Linked DNA regions of Actinoplanes teichomyceticus ATCC 31121. The protein of the gene in region 2 binds, or shares a complex with, the protein of the main gene of each other region. Links are inferred from orthologs where the notes say so. Each region holds a gene or a part of one and is shown on either strand. Other genes may lie near its edges.

Evidence for each region.
Region 1: the proteins of prfA (region 2) and ACTEI_RS06230 are in contact, whole or in part, in a crystal structure (PDB 2B3T), measured with the Escherichia coli proteins. The link is inferred for Actinoplanes teichomyceticus ATCC 31121 from one-to-one orthologs.

The regions. Positions count from the first base shown.
Region 1 is NZ_CP023865.1:1,362,896-1,372,128, forward strand. Bases 6,454-9,233 are described here. They hold ACTEI_RS06230 (putative protein N(5)-glutamine methyltransferase), read right to left. Parts: upstream 8,335-9,233; coding sequence 7,573-8,334; downstream 6,454-7,572. Other genes in these bases: ACTEI_RS06220 (DegV family protein), read left to right, coding at 6,454-6,520; ACTEI_RS06225 (DUF1444 domain-containing protein), read right to left, coding at 6,517-7,563; ACTEI_RS06235 (ComEA family DNA-binding protein), read left to right, coding at 8,868-9,233. In the rest of the region: pepN (aminopeptidase N), read left to right, coding at 1-1,733; ACTEI_RS06195 (ATP-binding protein), read left to right, coding at 2,014-3,513; nadD (nicotinate-nucleotide adenylyltransferase), read left to right, coding at 3,528-4,133; rsfS (ribosome silencing factor), read left to right, coding at 4,173-4,577; ACTEI_RS06210 (histidine phosphatase family protein), read left to right, coding at 4,574-5,203; ACTEI_RS06215 (hypothetical protein), read left to right, coding at 5,239-5,640; more of ACTEI_RS06220, read left to right, coding at 5,675-6,453. UniProt on the Escherichia coli protein: Methylates the class 1 translation termination release factors RF1/PrfA and RF2/PrfB on the glutamine residue of the universally conserved GGQ motif, i.e. on 'Gln-235' in RF1 and on 'Gln-252' in RF2.
Region 2 is NZ_CP023865.1:7,320,868-7,330,203, forward strand. The notes cover bases 4,461-7,343. They hold prfA (peptide chain release factor 1), read right to left. Parts: upstream 6,507-7,343; coding sequence 5,415-6,506; downstream 4,461-5,414. Other genes in these bases: ACTEI_RS32110 (outer membrane protein assembly factor BamB family protein), read left to right, coding at 4,461-5,431; rpmE (50S ribosomal protein L31), read right to left, coding at 6,594-6,818; ACTEI_RS32125 (RNA ligase), read left to right, coding at 7,015-7,343. In the rest of the region: ACTEI_RS32085 (L-threonylcarbamoyladenylate synthase), read right to left, coding at 1-344; ACTEI_RS32090 (arsenate reductase/protein-tyrosine-phosphatase family protein), read right to left, coding at 341-931; ACTEI_RS32095 (L-threonylcarbamoyladenylate synthase), read right to left, coding at 933-1,577; prmC (peptide chain release factor N(5)-glutamine methyltransferase), read right to left, coding at 1,615-2,487; ACTEI_RS32105 (GGDEF domain-containing protein), read left to right, coding at 2,570-4,066; more of ACTEI_RS32110, read left to right, coding at 4,106-4,460; more of ACTEI_RS32125, read left to right, coding at 7,344-8,082; ACTEI_RS32130 (phosphatase domain-containing protein), read left to right, coding at 8,079-8,975; ACTEI_RS32135 (RNA ligase family protein), read left to right, coding at 8,977-9,336. UniProt on the Escherichia coli protein: Peptide chain release factor 1 directs the termination of translation in response to the peptide chain termination codons UAG and UAA.

The DNA.
Region 1 (9,233 bases), 6.0 Mb from region 2 along the record:
TCGGCGCGATGGAGTACCCGGGGCTGGTGGTGTTCCGCGACGAGTACATTCCGCGCTCCGCGATGACCGAGACCGAGCGTGAGCAGCGGGCCAGCGTGATCGCGCACGAGATGGCCCACCAGTGGTTCGGCGACCTGGTCACCATGGCCTGGTGGGACGACCTGTGGCTGAACGAGTCGTTCGCGGAGTACCTGGGCTCCCGGGTGGCCGCCGAGGCGACCCGGTTCACCGGCACCTGGACCACGTTCGCGATGCACCGCAAGGCCTGGGGGCTGCGCGCCGACCAGCGGCCGTCCACCCACCCGGTCGCGCCGTCCGAGGTCGGCGACACCGACGAGGCGCTGCTCAACTTCGACGGCATCTCGTACGCCAAGGGCGCCGCCGTGCTCAAGCAGCTGATCGCCTGGCTCGGCGACGAGGCCTTCCTGGCCGGTCTGAACGCGCACTTCGAGGCGCACGCGTTCGGCAACGCGACGCTGGCCGATCTGCTCGGCGCGCTGTCCAAGGCGAGCGGGCGCGACCTGTCCGGCTGGGCCGAGGTGTGGCTGCGCCGGGCGCAGGTGAACACGCTGCGACTGGAGGCGCGGGTCGACGGGGACACGTACCGGGAGGTGGCGGTGGTGCAGTCCGCGCCGGACGGGTTCGCGACGCTGCGCCCGCACCGGATCGGCATCGGCCTCTACGACCACGCGGACGGCGCGGTGGTCCGGCGCGAGCTGATCGAGGCGGAGCTCGACGCCACCGGGCGTACCGTGCTGCCCGCGCTGGCCGGGGTGCGCGCCGCCGACCTGCTGCTGCTCAACGACGGCGACCTGGCGTACGCGAAGATCCGCTTCGACGAGGAGTCGGCCGCCGCCGTCCCGCGGCTGCTGCCGCTGCTCGACGACTCGCTGGCCCGCGCGGTGATCTGGGCCGCGACCCTGGACGCCGTGGTGGACGGCGAGCGCCCGGTGGCCGAGCTGGTCACCCTGGTGCTGGCCGCGCTGCCGGTGGAGACCGAGACGGTGATCGTCGAGGACGTGCTGCGAGCCGCCCGCGGCCTCGTCGACCGGTATGCCACCGCACAGACCCGCCCGGCCGCGTGCGAGCTGCTCGCCCAGGCCGCCGACCGGCTGCTCGCCGCCTCCCCGGCCGGCAGTTCCCGGCAGCTCGCCGCGGCGCGCGGACTGATCGGCGCGACCGTCGACACCGCCCGGCTGCACGGCTGGCTGGCCGGTGACGCGGTGCCGGACGGGCTGGCCGTCGACGCCGACCTGCGCTGGCTGATCCGGTACCGGCTGTCCGTGCTGGGCGCGGCCGGACCGGACGCGATCGAGGCGGAGCTGGCCGCCGACCGCAGCGCCACCGGCGAGCAGTGGGCGGCCCGGTGCCGGGCCGCGCTGTCCGACCCGGCGGCCAAGGAGGCGGCGTGGAGCGCGATCATCGGGGACGCGTCGCTGTCCAACCGGCTGGCCGAGCTCACCGCCGCGGGGTTCTGGCAGGCGGAGCAGCGGGAGCTGCTGGAGCCGTACGTGCAGCGGTACTTCGCGGACATGCCGGAGATGATGCGGATCCGCTCCGGGATGAGCGCGGAGAAGACCGCGGCGGCGGCGTACCCCGCGGTGATGGTCGCGCCGCGTACCCGGGAGCTGGCCGCCGGCCTGCTGGACCGGCCGGGGCTGAACCCGATCCTGCGCCGGGTGGTGCAGGACCACGACGACGACATGCGGCGGGCGCTGCAGAGCCGCGGCTGACCGGGACAGCGGCGGCGCCGGCGCGGGGCTGTGGTGATCGGGAGAAATCCGGGTCCGCGCGGTCCCGGCCGGGCCGTGGGTGATCGGTAGGACCTCGGGCCGGTGTGGTCCCGGCCGGGCCGTGGGTGATCGGTAGGACCTCGGGCCGGTGTGGTCCCGGCCGGGCCGTGGGTGATCGGTAGGGCCCCGGGCCGGGCGGGGTCGGCGCGGGTCCGCGCGTGACCGAAATTCCGGTTTTATAGGCGTGAACCCCGTAACCTGGTGCTACGGGGGTGAATGCGTGGAATGGTCCGCTGAATTGTCCACCGGCCTGCTACAGGCGGCGCCGGACGCGATCCTGGTCCTCGAAGACCTGCGGATCGTGCTGGCCAACGACCGGGCCGGGCAGATGTACGGGTGGTCCAGCGCCGAGCTCGTCGGCCAGTCCGTCGAAGTGCTGATGACCGAGGAGTCCCGCGCGCTGCTGCCGGCGCGCCGGCAGCTGGTCGGGTCGGCCCGGCCCGGCTCGATCGGCACCCTGGTGACCACCGCGCGCCGCCGGGACGGCACCGAGTTCCCGGTCGAGTCGTCCACCGCGATCGTCGAGACACCGCGGGGCCGGCTGGCCGTCGCGGTGATCCGGGACATCACCGACCGGGTCCGCGTCGAGGAGGAGAAGGCCCGGCTGCGTGCCGAGACGCAGGCACACCGCAGCCAGCGGCTGGAGAGCCTGGGGCAGCTGGCCGGTGGCATCGCGCACGACTTCAACAACATGCTCGGGGTGATCCTCAACTACGCCAACTTCGTCATCGAGGAGGCGGAGACGCCCGCGCCGGACCTCAAGGCCATCGCCGCCGACGCCCGCCAGGTGGTCCGGGCCGGCACCCGCGGCACCGATCTCACCCACCAGCTGCTCGCCTTCGCCCGGCGCGAGGTGGTCCGCCCCGAGCCGCTCGACCTGAACGCGGTGATCGGCGAGGTCCAGGAGATGCTGCGCCGATCGCTGGGCGAGCACATCACGCTGCTCTTCCGGCCCGGCCCGGACCTGCCGTCGGTCATCTTCGACCCGGGGCAGGTCGAGCAGCTGCTGGTCAATCTCGCGCTCAACGCCCGGGACGCGATGCCGTCCGGCGGCAACCTGGTGATCGACACGGCCCGGCTGGGCGACCAGGTCCGGCTGCGGGTCAGCGACTCCGGGCGCGGTATGCCGGCCGACGTGGCGGAGCGCGCCTTCGACCCGTTCTTCACCACCAAGGCCAAGGGGGAGGCCACCGGGCTGGGCCTGGCCACGGTGTACGGGATCGTCACCCAGGCCGGTGGCGAGGTGAACCTGACCAGCGAGCCGGGCCTGGGCACCACGGTGACCGTGCTGCTGCCGGCCGGCGGTGAGACGGTGCCGGAGCCCGCCGAGGAGCCGGCCGCCACCCAGGGGCGCGGCGAGACGGTCCTGGTGGTGGAGGACGAGGACGCGCTGCGGGACGTGGCCGGCCGGATCCTCACCGGGGCCGGGTACCGGGTGCTCTCCGCCGAGGGCGGCAGCAGGGCGCTGGAGCTGGCCGCCGGCCACGACGGCGAGATCGACCTGCTGCTCAGCGACGTGGTGATGCCCGGGATGCTGGGCAAGGAGCTGGCTGAGCGGCTCACCGGCGCGCGGCCGAGCACCCGTGTGCTCTACATGTCCGGTTATGCCCAGCCGGTGCTGGCCTCGCAGGGGACCCTCGACCCCGGGGTGGCGCTGCTGGAGAAGCCGTTCACGGCGGACGACCTGCTGGCCGCCGTCCGGAAACGCCTAGACAGCTGAATTATTCTGCACGGATGTCTGGCAGGCGGATCGGAATCATGGGTGGGACGTTCGATCCCATCCATCACGGCCATCTGGTCGCGGCGAGCGAGGTGCAGGCCCGGTTCGGGTTGGACGAGGTGACCTTCGTCCCGACCGGGCAGCCGTACGAGAAGGGCCGGGTCTCGCCCGCCGAGGACCGCTACCTGATGACGGTCATCGCGACCGCCTCGAACCCGCGCTTCCACGTCAGCCGCGCCGACCTGGACCGGGACGGGCCCACCTACACCGTCGACACGCTGCGCGACATGCGCGCCGTCTACGGCCAGTCCGCCGAGCTGTACTTCATCACCGGCGCCGACGCGCTGTCCCGGATCATGTCGTGGAAGGACGCGATGACCATGCTGGGTCTCGCCCACTTCGTCGGCGTCACCCGGCCCGGCTTCGAGCTGTCCGCGGCGAACCTGCCGGCCGAGAGCGTGACCCTGGTCGAGGTGCCGGCGATGGCGATCTCGTCCAGCGACTGCCGCCAGCGCGTCGCGGCCGGTCTCCCGGTGTGGTACCTGGTCCCGGACGGTGTCGTGCAGTACATCAACAAGCGGGGCCTGTATCGGGACTCGGGGATTGCCGGACCCGCGTGAGACACTTGGTACATCTGGAACCCGACCGAGGGGACTCTTTTGCCCGTCACTGAGCGCGCCCTGGAACTGGCGATGACGGCCGCGCAGGCCGCCGCCGACAAGAAGGCGCAGGACATCTCCGTCATCGACGTCGCCGATCAGCTCTACATCACCGACGCGTTCGTCATCGCCTCGGCGTCCAACGAGCGCCAGGTGGTCGCGATCGTCGACGCCATCGAGGAAGCTCTCGTGAACCTGCCGGAGAAAGCGAAGCCGGTGCGCCGCGAGGGCGAGCGGCAGGGCCGCTGGGTGCTGCTGGACTACGTCGACATCGTGGTGCACGTGCAGCACACCGAGGAGCGCGAGTTCTACGCCCTGGACAAGCTGTGGAAGGACTGCCCGACCATCCCGTTCGTCGACCGTGACATGGTCGACGCGGGAGCGTCCGGCACCGAAGCGCCGTGACCACCCGCCTGATCGTCTGGCGGCACGGCAACACCGACTGGAACGCGGGCAACCGCGTGCAGGGCCACGCCGACGTGCCCCTCAACGAGCGCGGGCGCCGGCAGGCGGCCGAGGCGGCGCAGCTGCTGGCGGCAATGCGGCCGGACGCGATCGTGGCCAGCGACCTGTGCCGGGCCGCGGACACCGCCGCCGCGCTGGCCGCCCGCACCGGGCACACCGTCACCTACGACGAGCGGCTCCGGGAGCGGTTCTTCGGCGCCTGGCAGGGCCTGACGATGGACGAGGTGATCCGGTCCCGCCCGGAGGAGCACGCCCGCTGGAGGGCCGGCGAGGACGTGGGCGGCGACGTGGAGAACCTCGACGACATGGGCAAGCGGGTCAGCGAGGCGCTGCAGGACGCGGCCGCGCTGGCCCCGGCCGGCACCGTGGTGGTCGCCACGCACGGCGCGGCCGCCCGCCAGGGCGTCGGCCACCTGCTCGGCTGGCGCCGGGAGCACCTGCGCACGCTGCGGACCCTGCAGAACTGCCACTGGGTCGAGCTGACCCACGACGACAGCCGCGGCTGGCAGATGGCGGCGTACAACGTGGGGGTCCTGGCCCAGCGGCCGGTCCCGCCGCCGGTCTGACGGAACCGTTCACCACGCCGGAGCGTCCAACCCCCATGATCCGTAGATCTGTCGTACCCGCCGCACTGCTCCTGCTGCTCGCCGCCGGCTGCGCGAGCCGGCCGGACGACACCGGGCCCGCCACGCCCGGCGCCGCGCCGTCCGCGGCCGTCACCGGGACGACGCCCTCCGCCGTCCCGGAGGCGACCCGGACGACCGGGAAGCCGGCCGCCGGCTCGACGACCGTCACCGGCACGGTCGCGTCCGGCGTGGAGCCCGGCTGCCTGATCCTGCGCGCCGGCAAGACGACCCACCTGCTGATCTTCCGGGACGAGGCGCTGCGGGCGTCCGCCGCGGTGGGCAGCCGGGTGCGGGTGAGCGGCACTCCACGCCCCGGCCTGATGACCACCTGCCAGCAGGGCGAGCCCTTCGAGGTGTCGTCGGTCACACCAGGCTGAGCCGGGCGGGGCCGCGAATCAGTAGAGTGCCTGCATGACCATCGCGGTCGTCACCGATTCCACCGCCTATCTGCCCGCCGAGCTGGACGGGCGGTATGAGCTCACCATCGTGCCGCTCACCGTCGTGATCAACGGGTGGGACGGCCTCGAGGGCTCGGAGATCTCCCCGGCCGAGGTGGCCCGGGCGCTCGGCGCGCGCCGCTCCTCGGTGAGCACGTCCCGGCCGGCCCCGTCGCAGTTCGCCGACCAGTACCGCAAGCTCCTCGACGCCGGGGCCGACGGGGTGGTCTCGGTGCACCTGTCCGCCAAGCTCTCCGGCACCTTCGAGGCCGCCCAGCTGGCCGCGGCCGAGGTCGGCCCGCAGGTGCGGGTGGTGGACAGCGGCACCGCGGCGATGGGGCTGGGGTTCCCGGCGCTGGCCGCCGCCGCGGCGGCGGTGCGCGGGCAGGACCTGGAGGCGGTACGCCGCGCGGCGGTCGAGCACGCCGCCCGGGTCAGCACCTTCTTCTACGTGGACACGCTGGAGTTCCTGCGCCGCGGGGGCCGGATCGGGGCCGCCTCGGCGCTGCTGGGCACCGCCCTGTCGGTCAAGCCGATCCTGCACGTCGCGGACGGGGCGGTGGTGGTGCGGGACAAGGTGCGTACCGCCGGGCGGGCCCTGACCCGGCTGGTCGACCTCGCGGTGGAGGCGGCCGGGCCGGGCGAGGCGGACATCGCGGTGCACCATCTGGGCACACCGGAACGCGCCGGTGCGCTGGTCGACGCGATCACCATGCGGCTCGGCGACCGGCTGCGCGACTGCTACCTCACCGAGGTCGGCGCCGTGGTGGCCGCGCACACCGGACCCGGGTTGGCCGGTGTGGTCGTGCACCGGCGCTAACCCGCCGCCGGCCAGGAGGTGGCCCGCCAGCGGGCCGGGCTCAGCTGCGGCACCGGAGTGAGATCCAGGTCGGCCCAGGGCACCACCCGGTCGCCGAGCTGCACCTCGTCGGCGGCCGGCAGCAGGACCGGGGCGTCGCGCACCCACAGCGCCCGGGTGCGCCAGCCGTCCTCGTCCGACCCGGTCAGCGCCAGCTGTGCGGCGTCGGGCAGCTCGGCCGCCTGCCGGTTGTACTCCTCGACGGCCAGGATCCGCTCCGCCCGGGACACCGCGTGGTGCAGCGGATGGCCCGGCGGCGCGGGATAGGGGATCGGGCAGCCGTCCAGGCCGCTGACGTACGCCATCGGGGTCAGCGACCGCGACGAGCGCGCGTAGATCTCCTCGGCCTGCGCGAACAACGCCGGGAGCAGCTCGCTGCCGTCCGCGGTGACCAGCAGCGTCCCGCGTTCCGGGGCGAACGCCACCGGCCGCCCGCCGACCTGCCCGGCCAGCCGGTCCAGCCAGCCGGGCAGCAGCAGGTGCGACGTCCAGTAGGAGTTCCCGTCGTCGACGAACCGGACCACCACCGGGCGGCTCGCGGGGGCGCCGTGCAGCACCGCGCCGGACAGGTTGGCGCGGGCGGTGTCGAACACCCGCTCGGCGGTCACCTCCCAGGCCGCCAGCTGGGCCGGGGTGACGTACGCGATGGTGTCCGGAAGATCGACCACCACGAACTCGGACAGGAACGGCAACGCCGGGCGCTGCAGCGGCGCGCCGGGCGCGCCGCCGCGCAGCACCGGGCGAAGCATCGGTGCGGCGGTCGCCCAGTCGTCCGGCACTTTCCCGGTACGCACCAGGCCGGCCAGGAATTCGCCCAGCTCGCGGCGGTCCCGGCCGAGCAACGGTGTCAGCGGCAGGATGGTCGGCTCGGCGTCGCCGGGCAGCGTGAACCGGACCTCGAAGCCGGCCGCATGGTAGCGGGCGTCCGGAATGCCGGCTTGGCGCAGCCTCCGCACCACCCGGCCGGCCAGCCGGGCGCGCGCGACCCTGCGGAACAGCCCCACGGCGGCCGCCTATCGTCTCGCGGATATCACACGGGCGTCGAGATCATCGTCGCTCGCCACGGCGGGCGTCAATCCGTTCCCATCGACGGCGATGATCGCCGGGCCGGTCTGTGCCTCGGTGATCTCGGAGAGCAGCAGGCCGCCGGGGGCGAGCCAGTCACGGGCCCCGGCGAGCACGGCGCGGAAGATCGTCAGCCCGTCGTCGCCGCCGTCGAGAGCCAGCCGGGGCTCGTGGTCACGCGCCTCGGCGGGCAGGAACGGCAGGTGGCGGGTGGCGACGTAGGGGACGTTGGCCAGCAGCACGGTGATCCGGCCGCGGAGCTCGGCGGGCAGCGCGGCGAAGAGGTCACCCTGATGGACGTTGCCGCCCAGATTGTCCCGTGCGGTGGCGACCGCCACCGGGTCCAGGTCGGCGGCGTGCAGGGTGATGCCCGGGACGCGGTGCCGGACCGCCAGCCCGAGCGCCCCGGAGCCGCAGCAGAGGTCCACCACCAGGGGGTCCGGGCGGCTGCGCGCCTCGGCCACGGCCACCCGGACCAGAAGCTCGCTGCGGACCCGGGGGACGAAGACGCCGGGACGCAGCCGGACGCGGACGCCACCGAAGTCGGCATAGCCGACCACCTGTTCGAGTGGCTCGCCGGCGCATCGCCGCTCGACCAGCGCGCCGAGGGCCGGGCCGGTCGCGGCGGCCTCGGCGAGCACGGCGGCCTCGTCCTCGGCGAAGACGCAGCCGGCCGCGCGCAGCCGGAGGATCGCCTCTTCTCTGGTCACATGCCGTCCTTTAGCAGAGCGGGGGAGCTCTCGGGGGACGTCCACAGTGCGAGGGCGTCCACAGCGGGGCCGGTCTCGTCCGGGTGGAGGCCGGAGACTTCACCCCCGTGCGAGAGGCGAAGGATACCGACGGTGTCGTGGCGGCCCGGATGCGGGCGCTGCACGGCGGGGGACCGGCGCGGGCGGGAGATGCCGGCGAGCTGACCGGCAGTGGCGGGCCGCTGCGGTGGTCGGACATCGTTCCGGGCTGGTCGGACGTCGTCGCGGGGTCGCCGGGCGTCGATCCGGGGGCGTCGGGCGTCGTCGCGGGGGCGCCGGGTCTCGATCCGGGGTTGCCGGGTCTCGATCCGGGATTGCCGGGTGTCGTCGCGGCCCGGCCGGACCGGGCGGGCGGCTCTCATGACCGGATCGATTCAGGGGGTGAGGGGCGTGGTCTGCCTGGCGGGTCTGGGACGGCCGGCGAGGTTCCGCTGTCTTCCGGGGTTTCCCGGGCGTCTGCGGGGCCCGGGGTGGCGCCGGTGGCGACCGGGTCGATGGCGCCGTGGACGGCCGGGGAGCCGGTGGGGCGCCGGGTGGCCGATGAGCCGGTGTGGCCGCCGCCGGTGGCCGGGCCGGCGTCGCCGGACGGGGAGCGGCCCTTCGACGAGAGGTACGCCTGGCGGTTCGAGGAGGCGCCGGCGCTGCCCGGGACCGGGGCGTTCGGCGAGGACCGGGGCGGGTCCCGCAAATGGCTGCACGCGTTCGACCCGGGGCGGCCCGGGGTCCGGGCGATGGCCGTGGTCGCCGTGGTGGTCGTGCTGGTTGCGGCCTTCCTGGCGTGGCGGGCGCGACCGCGGGTGGACCAGATCGCGCCGGGCTCGGAGAGCACCCCGGCGAGCAGCGCGGATCCCGGTGCCGCC
Region 2 (9,336 bases):
CGCACGGCGACGGTGTCGTTGGCGGCGCCCACCCCGGCCAGGTGCGCCGCCCGGCGCAGGACCAGGGTCAGCGGCCCCGGCCAGAAGCGCGCGGCCAGCTCGTCGGCGGCGGCCGGCCACTCGGCGGCCAGCTCGCGGGCCGCGTCGACCGAGGCGACGTGCACGATCAGCGGGTTCCAGCTGGGCCGGTTCTTCAGCCGGTAGACCTCGCCGATCGCCCGCCGGGAGAACGCGTTGGCGCCGAGGCCGTAGACCGTCTCGGTGGGGAACGCGACGACCGACTCGGCGCGCAGGATCTCCACCGCCCGGCGCAGTCCCTCGGCGTCCGGCTCGACCACCCTCATGGCAGCAACAGCGCGGCGAGCGGGACCGTGGTGTCCTCGATCTCGTCGCCGACCCGCTGGAAGGTCTGGTCGCCGCGGCCCCACGGGTCGTCCAGGTCGTCACCGGCCAGCGGCGCCTCGCCGGCACGCAGCCGGTGCACCGCCGCGACGATGGCCACCCCGCGCTCGTGCACCGCCTCCGGTTTCGCCTCGGCCGGCGGCAGCGCACTCGCGTCCACCGCGCCGAGCAGCCGGCCGAACTCGCCGAGCACGAAGGTGCGGTCGGCGGCGTCCGGGCGCAGCGCGACCACGTAGTCGTACTGGTCGGCGGTGGCGGTCAGGATCAGGTCGGCCTCGTCGATGAAGTCACCGCGCAGCTTGCGGGCCAGGAAACCGTCGGTGGAGCCGCGCCGGGCCCGGACCAGGCGGGCCGCCGGCGGGTTCATCTCCTCGCCCTCGTGCCAGCCGCCGGTGCCGGCGCTGACGCTGCGCACCAGCGGCTCGTCGGAGGTGGCCCGGTCCCGGACCGCCCGGTCGAACAGGCGCTCGGCCATCGGCGACCGGCAGATGTTGCCCATGCAGACGTGCAGGACGGTGAACGGCGCCACCTCAGACCTGCCCCTCGACCAGATCCGGCACCACGTCGCGCAGTTTCTCCACCGGGATCGACCCGGTGCGCAGCACCCGCGGCACGTCGCCGGTCACGTCGACCACCGTGCTCGGCCAGGGGTCGGCGGCCGGTCCGGCCTCCAGGTAGACACGCACCGAGTACTCCAGCTGCTCGCGTGCTTCCTCGGCGGTCAGCGGCGACGGCGAGCCGAGCCTGTTGGCGGTGGTGACCGCCATCGGGCCGACCTCCCGCAGCACCTCCAGGGCCACCGGGTGCAGCGGCATCCGCACCGCGATCACCCCACCGGTGTCGCCGAGGTCCCACTGCAGGCTCGGCGAGTGCTCCACGATGATGGTCAGCGCGCCCGGCCAGAACGCGTCGGCCAGCTCGCGGGCGGCCCGTGGCAGCGAGTAGACCAGCCCGTCCAGGGTGTGCCGGGACCCGACCAGCACCGGCGGCGGCACCCGGCGGTCGGACCCGCGGGCGTGGTGCAGCTGGGTGATCGCGTGCGGGGTGAACGCGTCCGCGCCGACCCCGTACACCGTGTCGGTGGGCATCACCACGAGCTCACCGCTCTTGGCCGCCTCGACGGCCGCGGCGATGCCGCGATCACGATCGGCGACGGCAGCGCAGTCGTAGAGCATCACGAGGTGCAGTCTGCCATGCGGCCCCGGCGCGGCCCTACCGGCGGCGGGCGGTCGCGAAGCGCGGCCGGCCGGTGAGATCGTCATGGGCGGCCACCTCGGTGAACCGGCCGTCGGCGCGCAGCAGCGCGGGCACCGCCGCGCCGTGCACGTCGTCGTGCTCGATGCCGACCGATCCGCCCGGCCTGAGCAGAGCGGCGGCGAGCGCGATCACCGGCCGGATCACGGAGAGCCCGTCGGCGCCGCCGAAGACCGCCTCGGCCGGATCGTGATCGGACACCTCCGGCGGGACGGGCGTGCCGTCCGGGACGTACGGCGGGTTACACAGCAGCACGTCCACCCGGCCGTGCAGTTCGGACAGCAGATCCGGATCGGTCACATCGGCGTCGACGACCTCGACCGCAGGGAACCGCGCGGCGTTACGTCGCAGCCAGGGCAGCGCGGCCGGCGAGCGCTCCACCGCGATCACCCGGGCGGCCGGCGACTCGTCGGCGACCGACAGCGCGATCGCCCCGCTGCCGCTGCAGAGGTCCACCACGGTCGCGCCCGGGGCGGTCCGCTCGATGCCCCAGCCGGCCAGCAGCTCGGTCTCCGGGCGGGGCACGAAGACGCCGTCGCCGACCGCGAGTTCCAGATGGCGGAACGCGGCTGTGCCGACCAGGTGCTGCAACGGCACCCGGGCGGCGCGGCGCGCGACGAGTTCCCGGAACCGCTCCAGCTCGCCGGCGCGGACGGTGTCGATCAGCAGGAGACGGCCTCGTGGCACGTCCAGGACGTGCGCGGCGAGCAGCTCGGCGTCGACGCGCGGCGAGGACACACCGGACGCCGCGAGTTCGGCGGCCGCCGATGCCAGCTCGGGCGCCAGGCGGGTCCGATCCGGGCGGTCTCGGGGGTGTTCGGCAGGCGGCATCACGGCATAATCATGAGACGTCGCGCACGCTGTGGATCGGCCGGGTCGCCCAGCGCCGCGCCGAAGCCGTGGGAGGCGCCTGGTGGGTTGGTTGGACCAGCTCGCGGAGCACGTCGAGGATCTGCGCCGGGCCGGGCGACTGCAGCAGAACGGCTGCTCCGCACAGGCCCTGCCGATCCTGGACGCCGTCCTGGCCACCGCCACCGACCGGATGACCCTGGCGTACGCGCTGGTCCAGCGCTTCGGCGCGCTGATCAACCTGGGCCGGGTCGCGGAGCTGGCCGCCGCGATGGCCGCCGCCGCCGAGGCGGTCCGCGAGGTGCCCGATCCGTACCTGCGCGGGCAGATGCACGCCTTCGCCGCGCTCGGCGCCCACCTGCAGAGCCACCTGGACCGCGGGGTGACCCACCTGGTGCAGGCCTCCCGGGCGCTGGCCGCGGTGCCGGACCGGGATGCCGAGACCGCCTGGGGCTGGCACGACCTGGCCATGGCGTACTCCTACCTCGGCTTCCACGGTCAGGCGCTGACCGCCATCGAGCAGGCCCGCGAGGTGGGCGCGAGCGCCGGGCTGGCCCCGGAGGTGTTCGCCGCCCCGGGCATCCGGCTGCGCAACGCGGTCTCCCTCGACCACTGGGGCGACACCGACGGCTGCCTGCGGGTGCTCCGGGACATCGACGCCGAGCTGTACCGCTACCTCGCCACCGACCAGCTGCGCCCGGGCAGCCGCGCCGTCTACGGCTACGCGCTGGCCCGCCGCGCCGCGCTGGGCGAGCCCACCGAGGCCGACGCGACCCGGTGGCTGACCGGCGGCGGCGACAGCGTGCGCACCCGTGACCTGCGGCATCTGGGCGCGGTCTGCCTGACCATCGCGGCCGGCAAGCCGGAGCGGGCGCTGAGCATGCTGGAGGCGGTCCCGGTCTCGGCCGAGGTGCTCGGCGCCCCGGAGCCGGCCCGGCTGCGCAGCATCTGTCACGCCCGCGCCGGCGACCACGCCGCCGCGCACACCGCCGACCGGTACGCGTTCCGCCTCGCCGCCCAGCGCATCGACCAGCTGCGCGACGGCTACCTGGACGGGGTGGCGGCCCGCCTGGACGCCCAGGAGACCCAGCGGGACCCGCACCGCTACGGCGACGAGACGCTGACCGACCCGCTCACCGGCCTGCCCAACCGCCGGGCGCTGGAGCACTATGTGGACGCCCTGCTGGCCCGCGGCGGGCGCGCCGCGGTCGGGGTGTGCGACATCGTCGGCTTCACCACGGTCAACATGCGGCACGGCCGGCACTGCGGCGACCTGGTGCTGCAACGGATCGCCGGGGTGCTGGCCCGGGTGATGCGCCGCGGCGACTTCGTGGCCCGCTTCGCCGGTGACGAGTTCGTGCTGATCCTGCCGGGCGCCGGCCCGCACCACGCGGCCGAGGTGTCCCGCCGGATCAGCGCCGCCGCGGCGGCGGAGAACTGGCAGATCCTGGTCCCTGGCACCCCGATCGGGCTGGCCTGCGGCTGGAGCGAGGTGGGCGCCAACGGCCGCGGGCTCAGCGCCGCCCTGGCGGCCGCCGCGGGGAGCCGGAAACCGACCTGAGTTGACCGCGCGGGTCCATCCCCCGGGTACCGTCGCGGCATGACCGTCATCGATCTGGGTGACGTGAGCGCGCCACCGGCGGACTCCCGGCCGCCCGCGCCGGCCCGGCGGTCCCGGCGCGTCGCCGCCGGTGTCGCGCTGCTCTGCGCCGTCACCCTGGGCGCCGCGGCGCCCGCGCCGGAGCCGCCGGTGCGCGAACTGTGGTCCACCGACGCCGCTCGGGGCGGCGGGACCGCGCTCACCGCGGACACCCTCTACCTCACCCGCCGCACCGGCGGCCAGCCCGTGCTGACCGCGTTCGAGCTGGCCACCGGGGCGGTCCGGTGGGCCCGGCCCCTCCCCGACGGATTCGGCGACGGCGACCCCGCGCCGATCCGCGTGGCGGACGGCATGGTGCGGCTTCCCGGCTCACCGCGCGTGGTCGAGTTCCCCGCCGGGGAGGAACCGCAGGGCTGGTTCACCTACCCCGGCGAACTGGCCGTGCTGGACGCGGCCACGGGCGCGCAGCGCTGGCGGATGTCCGGCGAGATCCAGGCGTCCACCCGGGAGTCGGCGCTGCTGGCCGACCGGGACGCGCGCGGCGAGCTGCGGGCGATGCGGCTGGTCGACGCGCACACCGGCGACATCCTCTGGGACCGGGCGCTGGCGCACGTGCGCGAGGTCCTCATCCAGTACGCCGGGGACCGGCCCGCCCGGATCGTCACCGTCGGCGGCACCGGCGAGATCACCGTCCACCGCTACGCCGACGGCGCACCGGTCGCGCACCGCCCGGCGCCGGGGCACGGCACCGGGCAGGACACCGTCGCCACCATCGCCGGCGAGCAGCTCGTCGTGACCTCGACCGACCGGCTGGGCGCGACGATCACGGCGTACCGGCTGGACGATCCGGCGACCCGGCTGTGGAGCATCCGCACGGTCCGCGCCACGCTGGTCACCGACTGCCGCCCGGTGCTGTGCCTGGCCCGCGGCGCCGAGGTGGCGGGGCTCGACCCGGCCACCGGCGCGTCCCGGTGGCTGCTGCCCGGCAAGGCCGGCGTCGACCCGGTCGCACCGGGCCGGTTGCTCGCCTACAGCGACGCGGACCCGCCCCGCGAGGTGCTGGTCGACGCGGCCACCGGCCGGATGATCGGGGACGGTGGTACCGGCTGGCCGATGCCCTCCGACGACTCGGCCGGATCGCGGGTGCTGCTGCGGGCCTCCCGTACCGATCCGGCACGGACCGTGATCAGCCGGTTGGACCTGGACACCGGCCGGGTCACCGACGCCGGAACGGTGGAGTCGACCGAGGGGCTGGACTGCGACAGCACCGGCCGGTTCCTGGTCTGTCAGCGCCCCGGCCGCACCGTGGTCACCGCGATCGGCTGAGCTCGGTGTCCCCGGCCAGCCGGGCCGCCCGGTCCGCCTCGGCCAGCGCGTCGAGCACCCCGTCCAGCTCGCCGCCGAGGACCAGGTCCAGGTTGTACGCGGTGTAGCCGATCCGGTGGTCGGTGATCCGGTTCTGCGGGAAGTTGTACGTGCGCACCCGCTCCGAGCGGTCCACCGTACGCACCTGGGCCTTGCGCGAGTCGGACGCCGCCGCGTCCGCCGCCTCCTGGGCCGCCGCCAGCAGCCGGGAGCGCAGGATCCGCATCGCCGACTCCTTGTTCTGCAGCTGGCTCTTCTCGTTCTGGCAGCTCACCACGGTGCCGGTGGGAATGTGGGTGATCCGCACCGCGGAGTCGGTGGTGTTGACCGACTGGCCGCCCGGCCCGGACGAGCGGTACACGTCGATCCGCAGGTCGCCCGGCTCGATCTGCACGTCGACCTCCTCCGCCTCGGGCAGTACCAGCACGCCGGCCGCCGAGGTGTGGATCCGGCCCTGCGACTCGGTGACCGGGACCCGCTGCACCCGGTGCACGCCGCCCTCCCACTTCATCCGGGACCAGACACCGTGGCCGCCCTCCGGCACGCCCTTGGTCTTCACCGCGATCGAGATGTCCTTGACGCCACCGAGGTCCGACTCCTGCGAGTCGATCACCTCCACCACCCAGCCGCGGCGCTCCGCGTACCGGGTGTACATGCGCAGCAGGTCACCGGCGAACAGCGCGGACTCCTGGCCGCCCTCCCCGGCCTTGATCTCGATGATCACGTCTTTGGCGTCGCTCGGGTCGCGCGGGATGAGCATCTCGCCGAGCTTCTCCTCCAGCGCCGGGAGGGTGGCGGCGACCACCTCGACCTCGCCGGCGAACCCGGGGTCCTCGGCGGCCAGCTCCCTGGCGGCGGCCAGGTCGGCGCGCGCGGCCTCCAGCTCGGCGTGCGCGGCGTAGATCGGCGCCAGCTCGGCGAAGCGCCGGCCGACCCGGCGGACCAGCGCCTGGTCGGCGTGGATGGACGGGTCCTCCATGCGCTTCTCCAGGTCCGCGTACTCGGCGAGAAGCGTGCTCAGACGGTCGTTGCTCATCGAACTCTCCCACGAACCAGGCGGTGGATCCACGCACATGCGAACGGCGCCCGCCCCGGTTTCCCGGGACGGGCGCCGTTGAAGCAGTTACTTCTTCTTCGCGGCGTTCACCTTGGCGTACTTCGCCTGGAACTTCGCGACCCGGCCCGCGGTGTCGAGGACGCGCTGCTTGCCGGTGTAGAACGGGTGGCAGGCGCTGCAGGTCTCGACGCGGATCTCGCCGCTCTTGGCGGTGCTGCGGGTGGTGAAGGTGCTGCCGCAGGAGCAGATGACCTCGGTGGTCGTGTACTCCGGGTGGATGCCGCTCTTCATGTTCTTCTCGGTCCCTTTCGATGGACGGGCCGCCGGGTCGTCTCCGGGTCGGAAGACGTGAACCGGAACCCCTACTGGCCGATGTACCAGTGTGCCATGCCCCCCGTACCGGCCGGAAATCAGGAGGTGCAACTGGTTTCGCCGGGGATAACGTGAGCGCCCCTCCGGGAATTCCCGCGCACGAAAGGCACCCCCCATGACGCTGCTGCACGACGTTCTCGATCCGGTCAAGGTGACCGAGGCGGTCGAAACCGGACTTGTCCGGGCGCAGCGTCACCCCAGCCGGCCGTTCACGATCTACAACTACACCGAGGCCTGCCAGTACGCCGGCGCGTGGAGCCCGGTCACGCTGACCTGCCGGGGCCTGATCGTGGACGCGGACGGGCGGATCGTCGCGCGGCCCTACCCGAAGTTCTTCAATCACCAGGAGAGCCAGGCGCCCGCGCTCGACGCGGCCGCGCCGGTCCGGGTGACCGACAAGGCGGACGGCAGCCTCGGGATCGTCTACCACGACGGCTCCGGCTACGCCGTCGCCACGCGCGGATCGTTCGCGTCCGACCAGGCACGGCACGCGACGGCGATCCTGCGTACGCGGTACGCCTCGTTCGTCCCGCCCGAGGGCCGGACCGTCCTGGTCGAGATCATCTACCCGGGCAACCGGATCGTGGTGGACTACCAGGGTCTCGACGATCTCGTGCTGCTCGGCGCGGTGGACATCGCCACCGGCCGCTCGTACGGCCCGGAGGCGGCGCCGGACTGGCCGGGTCCGGTGGTCGAGACGTTCGGGTACGCGACGCTGGCCGAGGCGCTGGCCGCCCCGCCGCGCGACGGGCGGGAGGGGCTGGTCGTGCACTTCACCGAGACCGACGAGCGGGTGAAGATCAAGTACGCGGACTACGTACGGCTGCACCGGCTGGTGACCGGACTCACCCCGCGCACCGTGTGGGAGCTGCTGGCCCACGGCGGTGACCTGGACGCCCTGCTCGAACCGCTGCCGGACGAGTTCCACGCCTGGGCCCGGGGCGTCGCCGCCGACCTGACCGCCCAGGTGCGGGCGCGCGCCGCGGCGGTGGAGGCCGCCTACGCCGGGATCGTCGCCGGCCTGCCGGACGGCTGGGGGCGCAAGGAGTTCGCGCTGGCCGCGGTGCGCAGCCCGTACCGGGGGGAGTTGTTCCAGCGTCTGGACGGTCATGATTACCGTCCTGGCCTGTGGCAGCGGGTCCGGCCGTCGGGGGACCGGGCCGGTGGAGGAGCCGAGGAATGACACGACTGTTGATCACGCGGGGTCTGCCCGCGTCCGGGAAGACCACGTTCGCCCGCAAGCTGCAGCCGGGCGTGGTCCGGGTCAACCGCGACGACCTGCGGCGGATGCTGCACGGGCAGCGGCTGTTCACGCAGTGGGCCGAGGCGCAGGTCACGCACGCGCAGCGGGCCGCGGTCGAGGCGCTGCTGCGCGCCCGGGCGAACGTGATCGTCGACGACACGAATCTGCGCGCCAAGGCCGTCCGGGAGTGGGCCGAGCTGGCGGCCCGCTTCGGCGCGTCGTTCGAGGTGCACGACTTCACCGACGTCCCGCTGGCGGAGTGCCTGCGGCGGGACGCCGACCGGCCGGAGGACGACCGGGTCGGCGAGGACGCCATCCGCCGGATGCACGAGCGGTACCTGGCCGGGCGGAACCTGCCGCTGCCGGTGCCGTTCGTCGACCCGGGCGGGCCCGGCGTGGTCTACCGGGCCGACCCGGCGCTGCCGGAGGCGGTGCTGGTCGACATCGACGGGACCGTGGCGCTGATGCGCGGGCGCAGCCCGTACGACTGGTCGCGGGTCGGCGAGGACGCGCCGAACCCGGCGGTTATCGCGGCGGTCCGGGCGATGCACGCGGCCGGGCACGCCGTGGTGTTCTGCTCGGGGCGCGACGAGGTGTGCCGGCCGGAGACCGAGGCGTGGCTGGAGCTGTTCGTCGAGGTGCCGTACGAGGCGCTGTTCATGCGCCCGGCCGGGGACAGCCGCAAGGACGCGACCGTCAAGCGGGAGATCTTCGACCGGGAGATCCGCGACCGGTGGCGGGTCGTGGGCGTGTTCGACGACCGCCAGCAGGTGGTACGTATGTGGCGTGCGCTCGGTCTGACCGTGTTCCAGGTGGCGGAGGGGGACTTCTAGGGTGAGGAAGTATCCGCGTACGTTCCATCTGCCCGACTCCCCGGGCGCCTGCGCCGACGACCGGATCCAGCCGGATCTGTCGTGGCTGGACGGCGAGCTCGTGGTGACCGAGAAGATGGACGGCGGAAACCTCACCTTCACCCGGGACGCGATGTACGCCCGCTCCCCCGACTCCGGCACCCATCCGTGGGACCGGCCGGCCAAGGCGCTGTGGGCGATGACGGCGTACAAGATCCCTGACGAGTGGCGGGTCTGCGGCGAGTCCATGTGGGCCCGCCGCAGCGTCGCCTACACCGACCTGCCCGGCGTCTTCCTGGTGTTCGGCATCTGGGACGAGACCGACACCCTGCTGGGCTGGGAC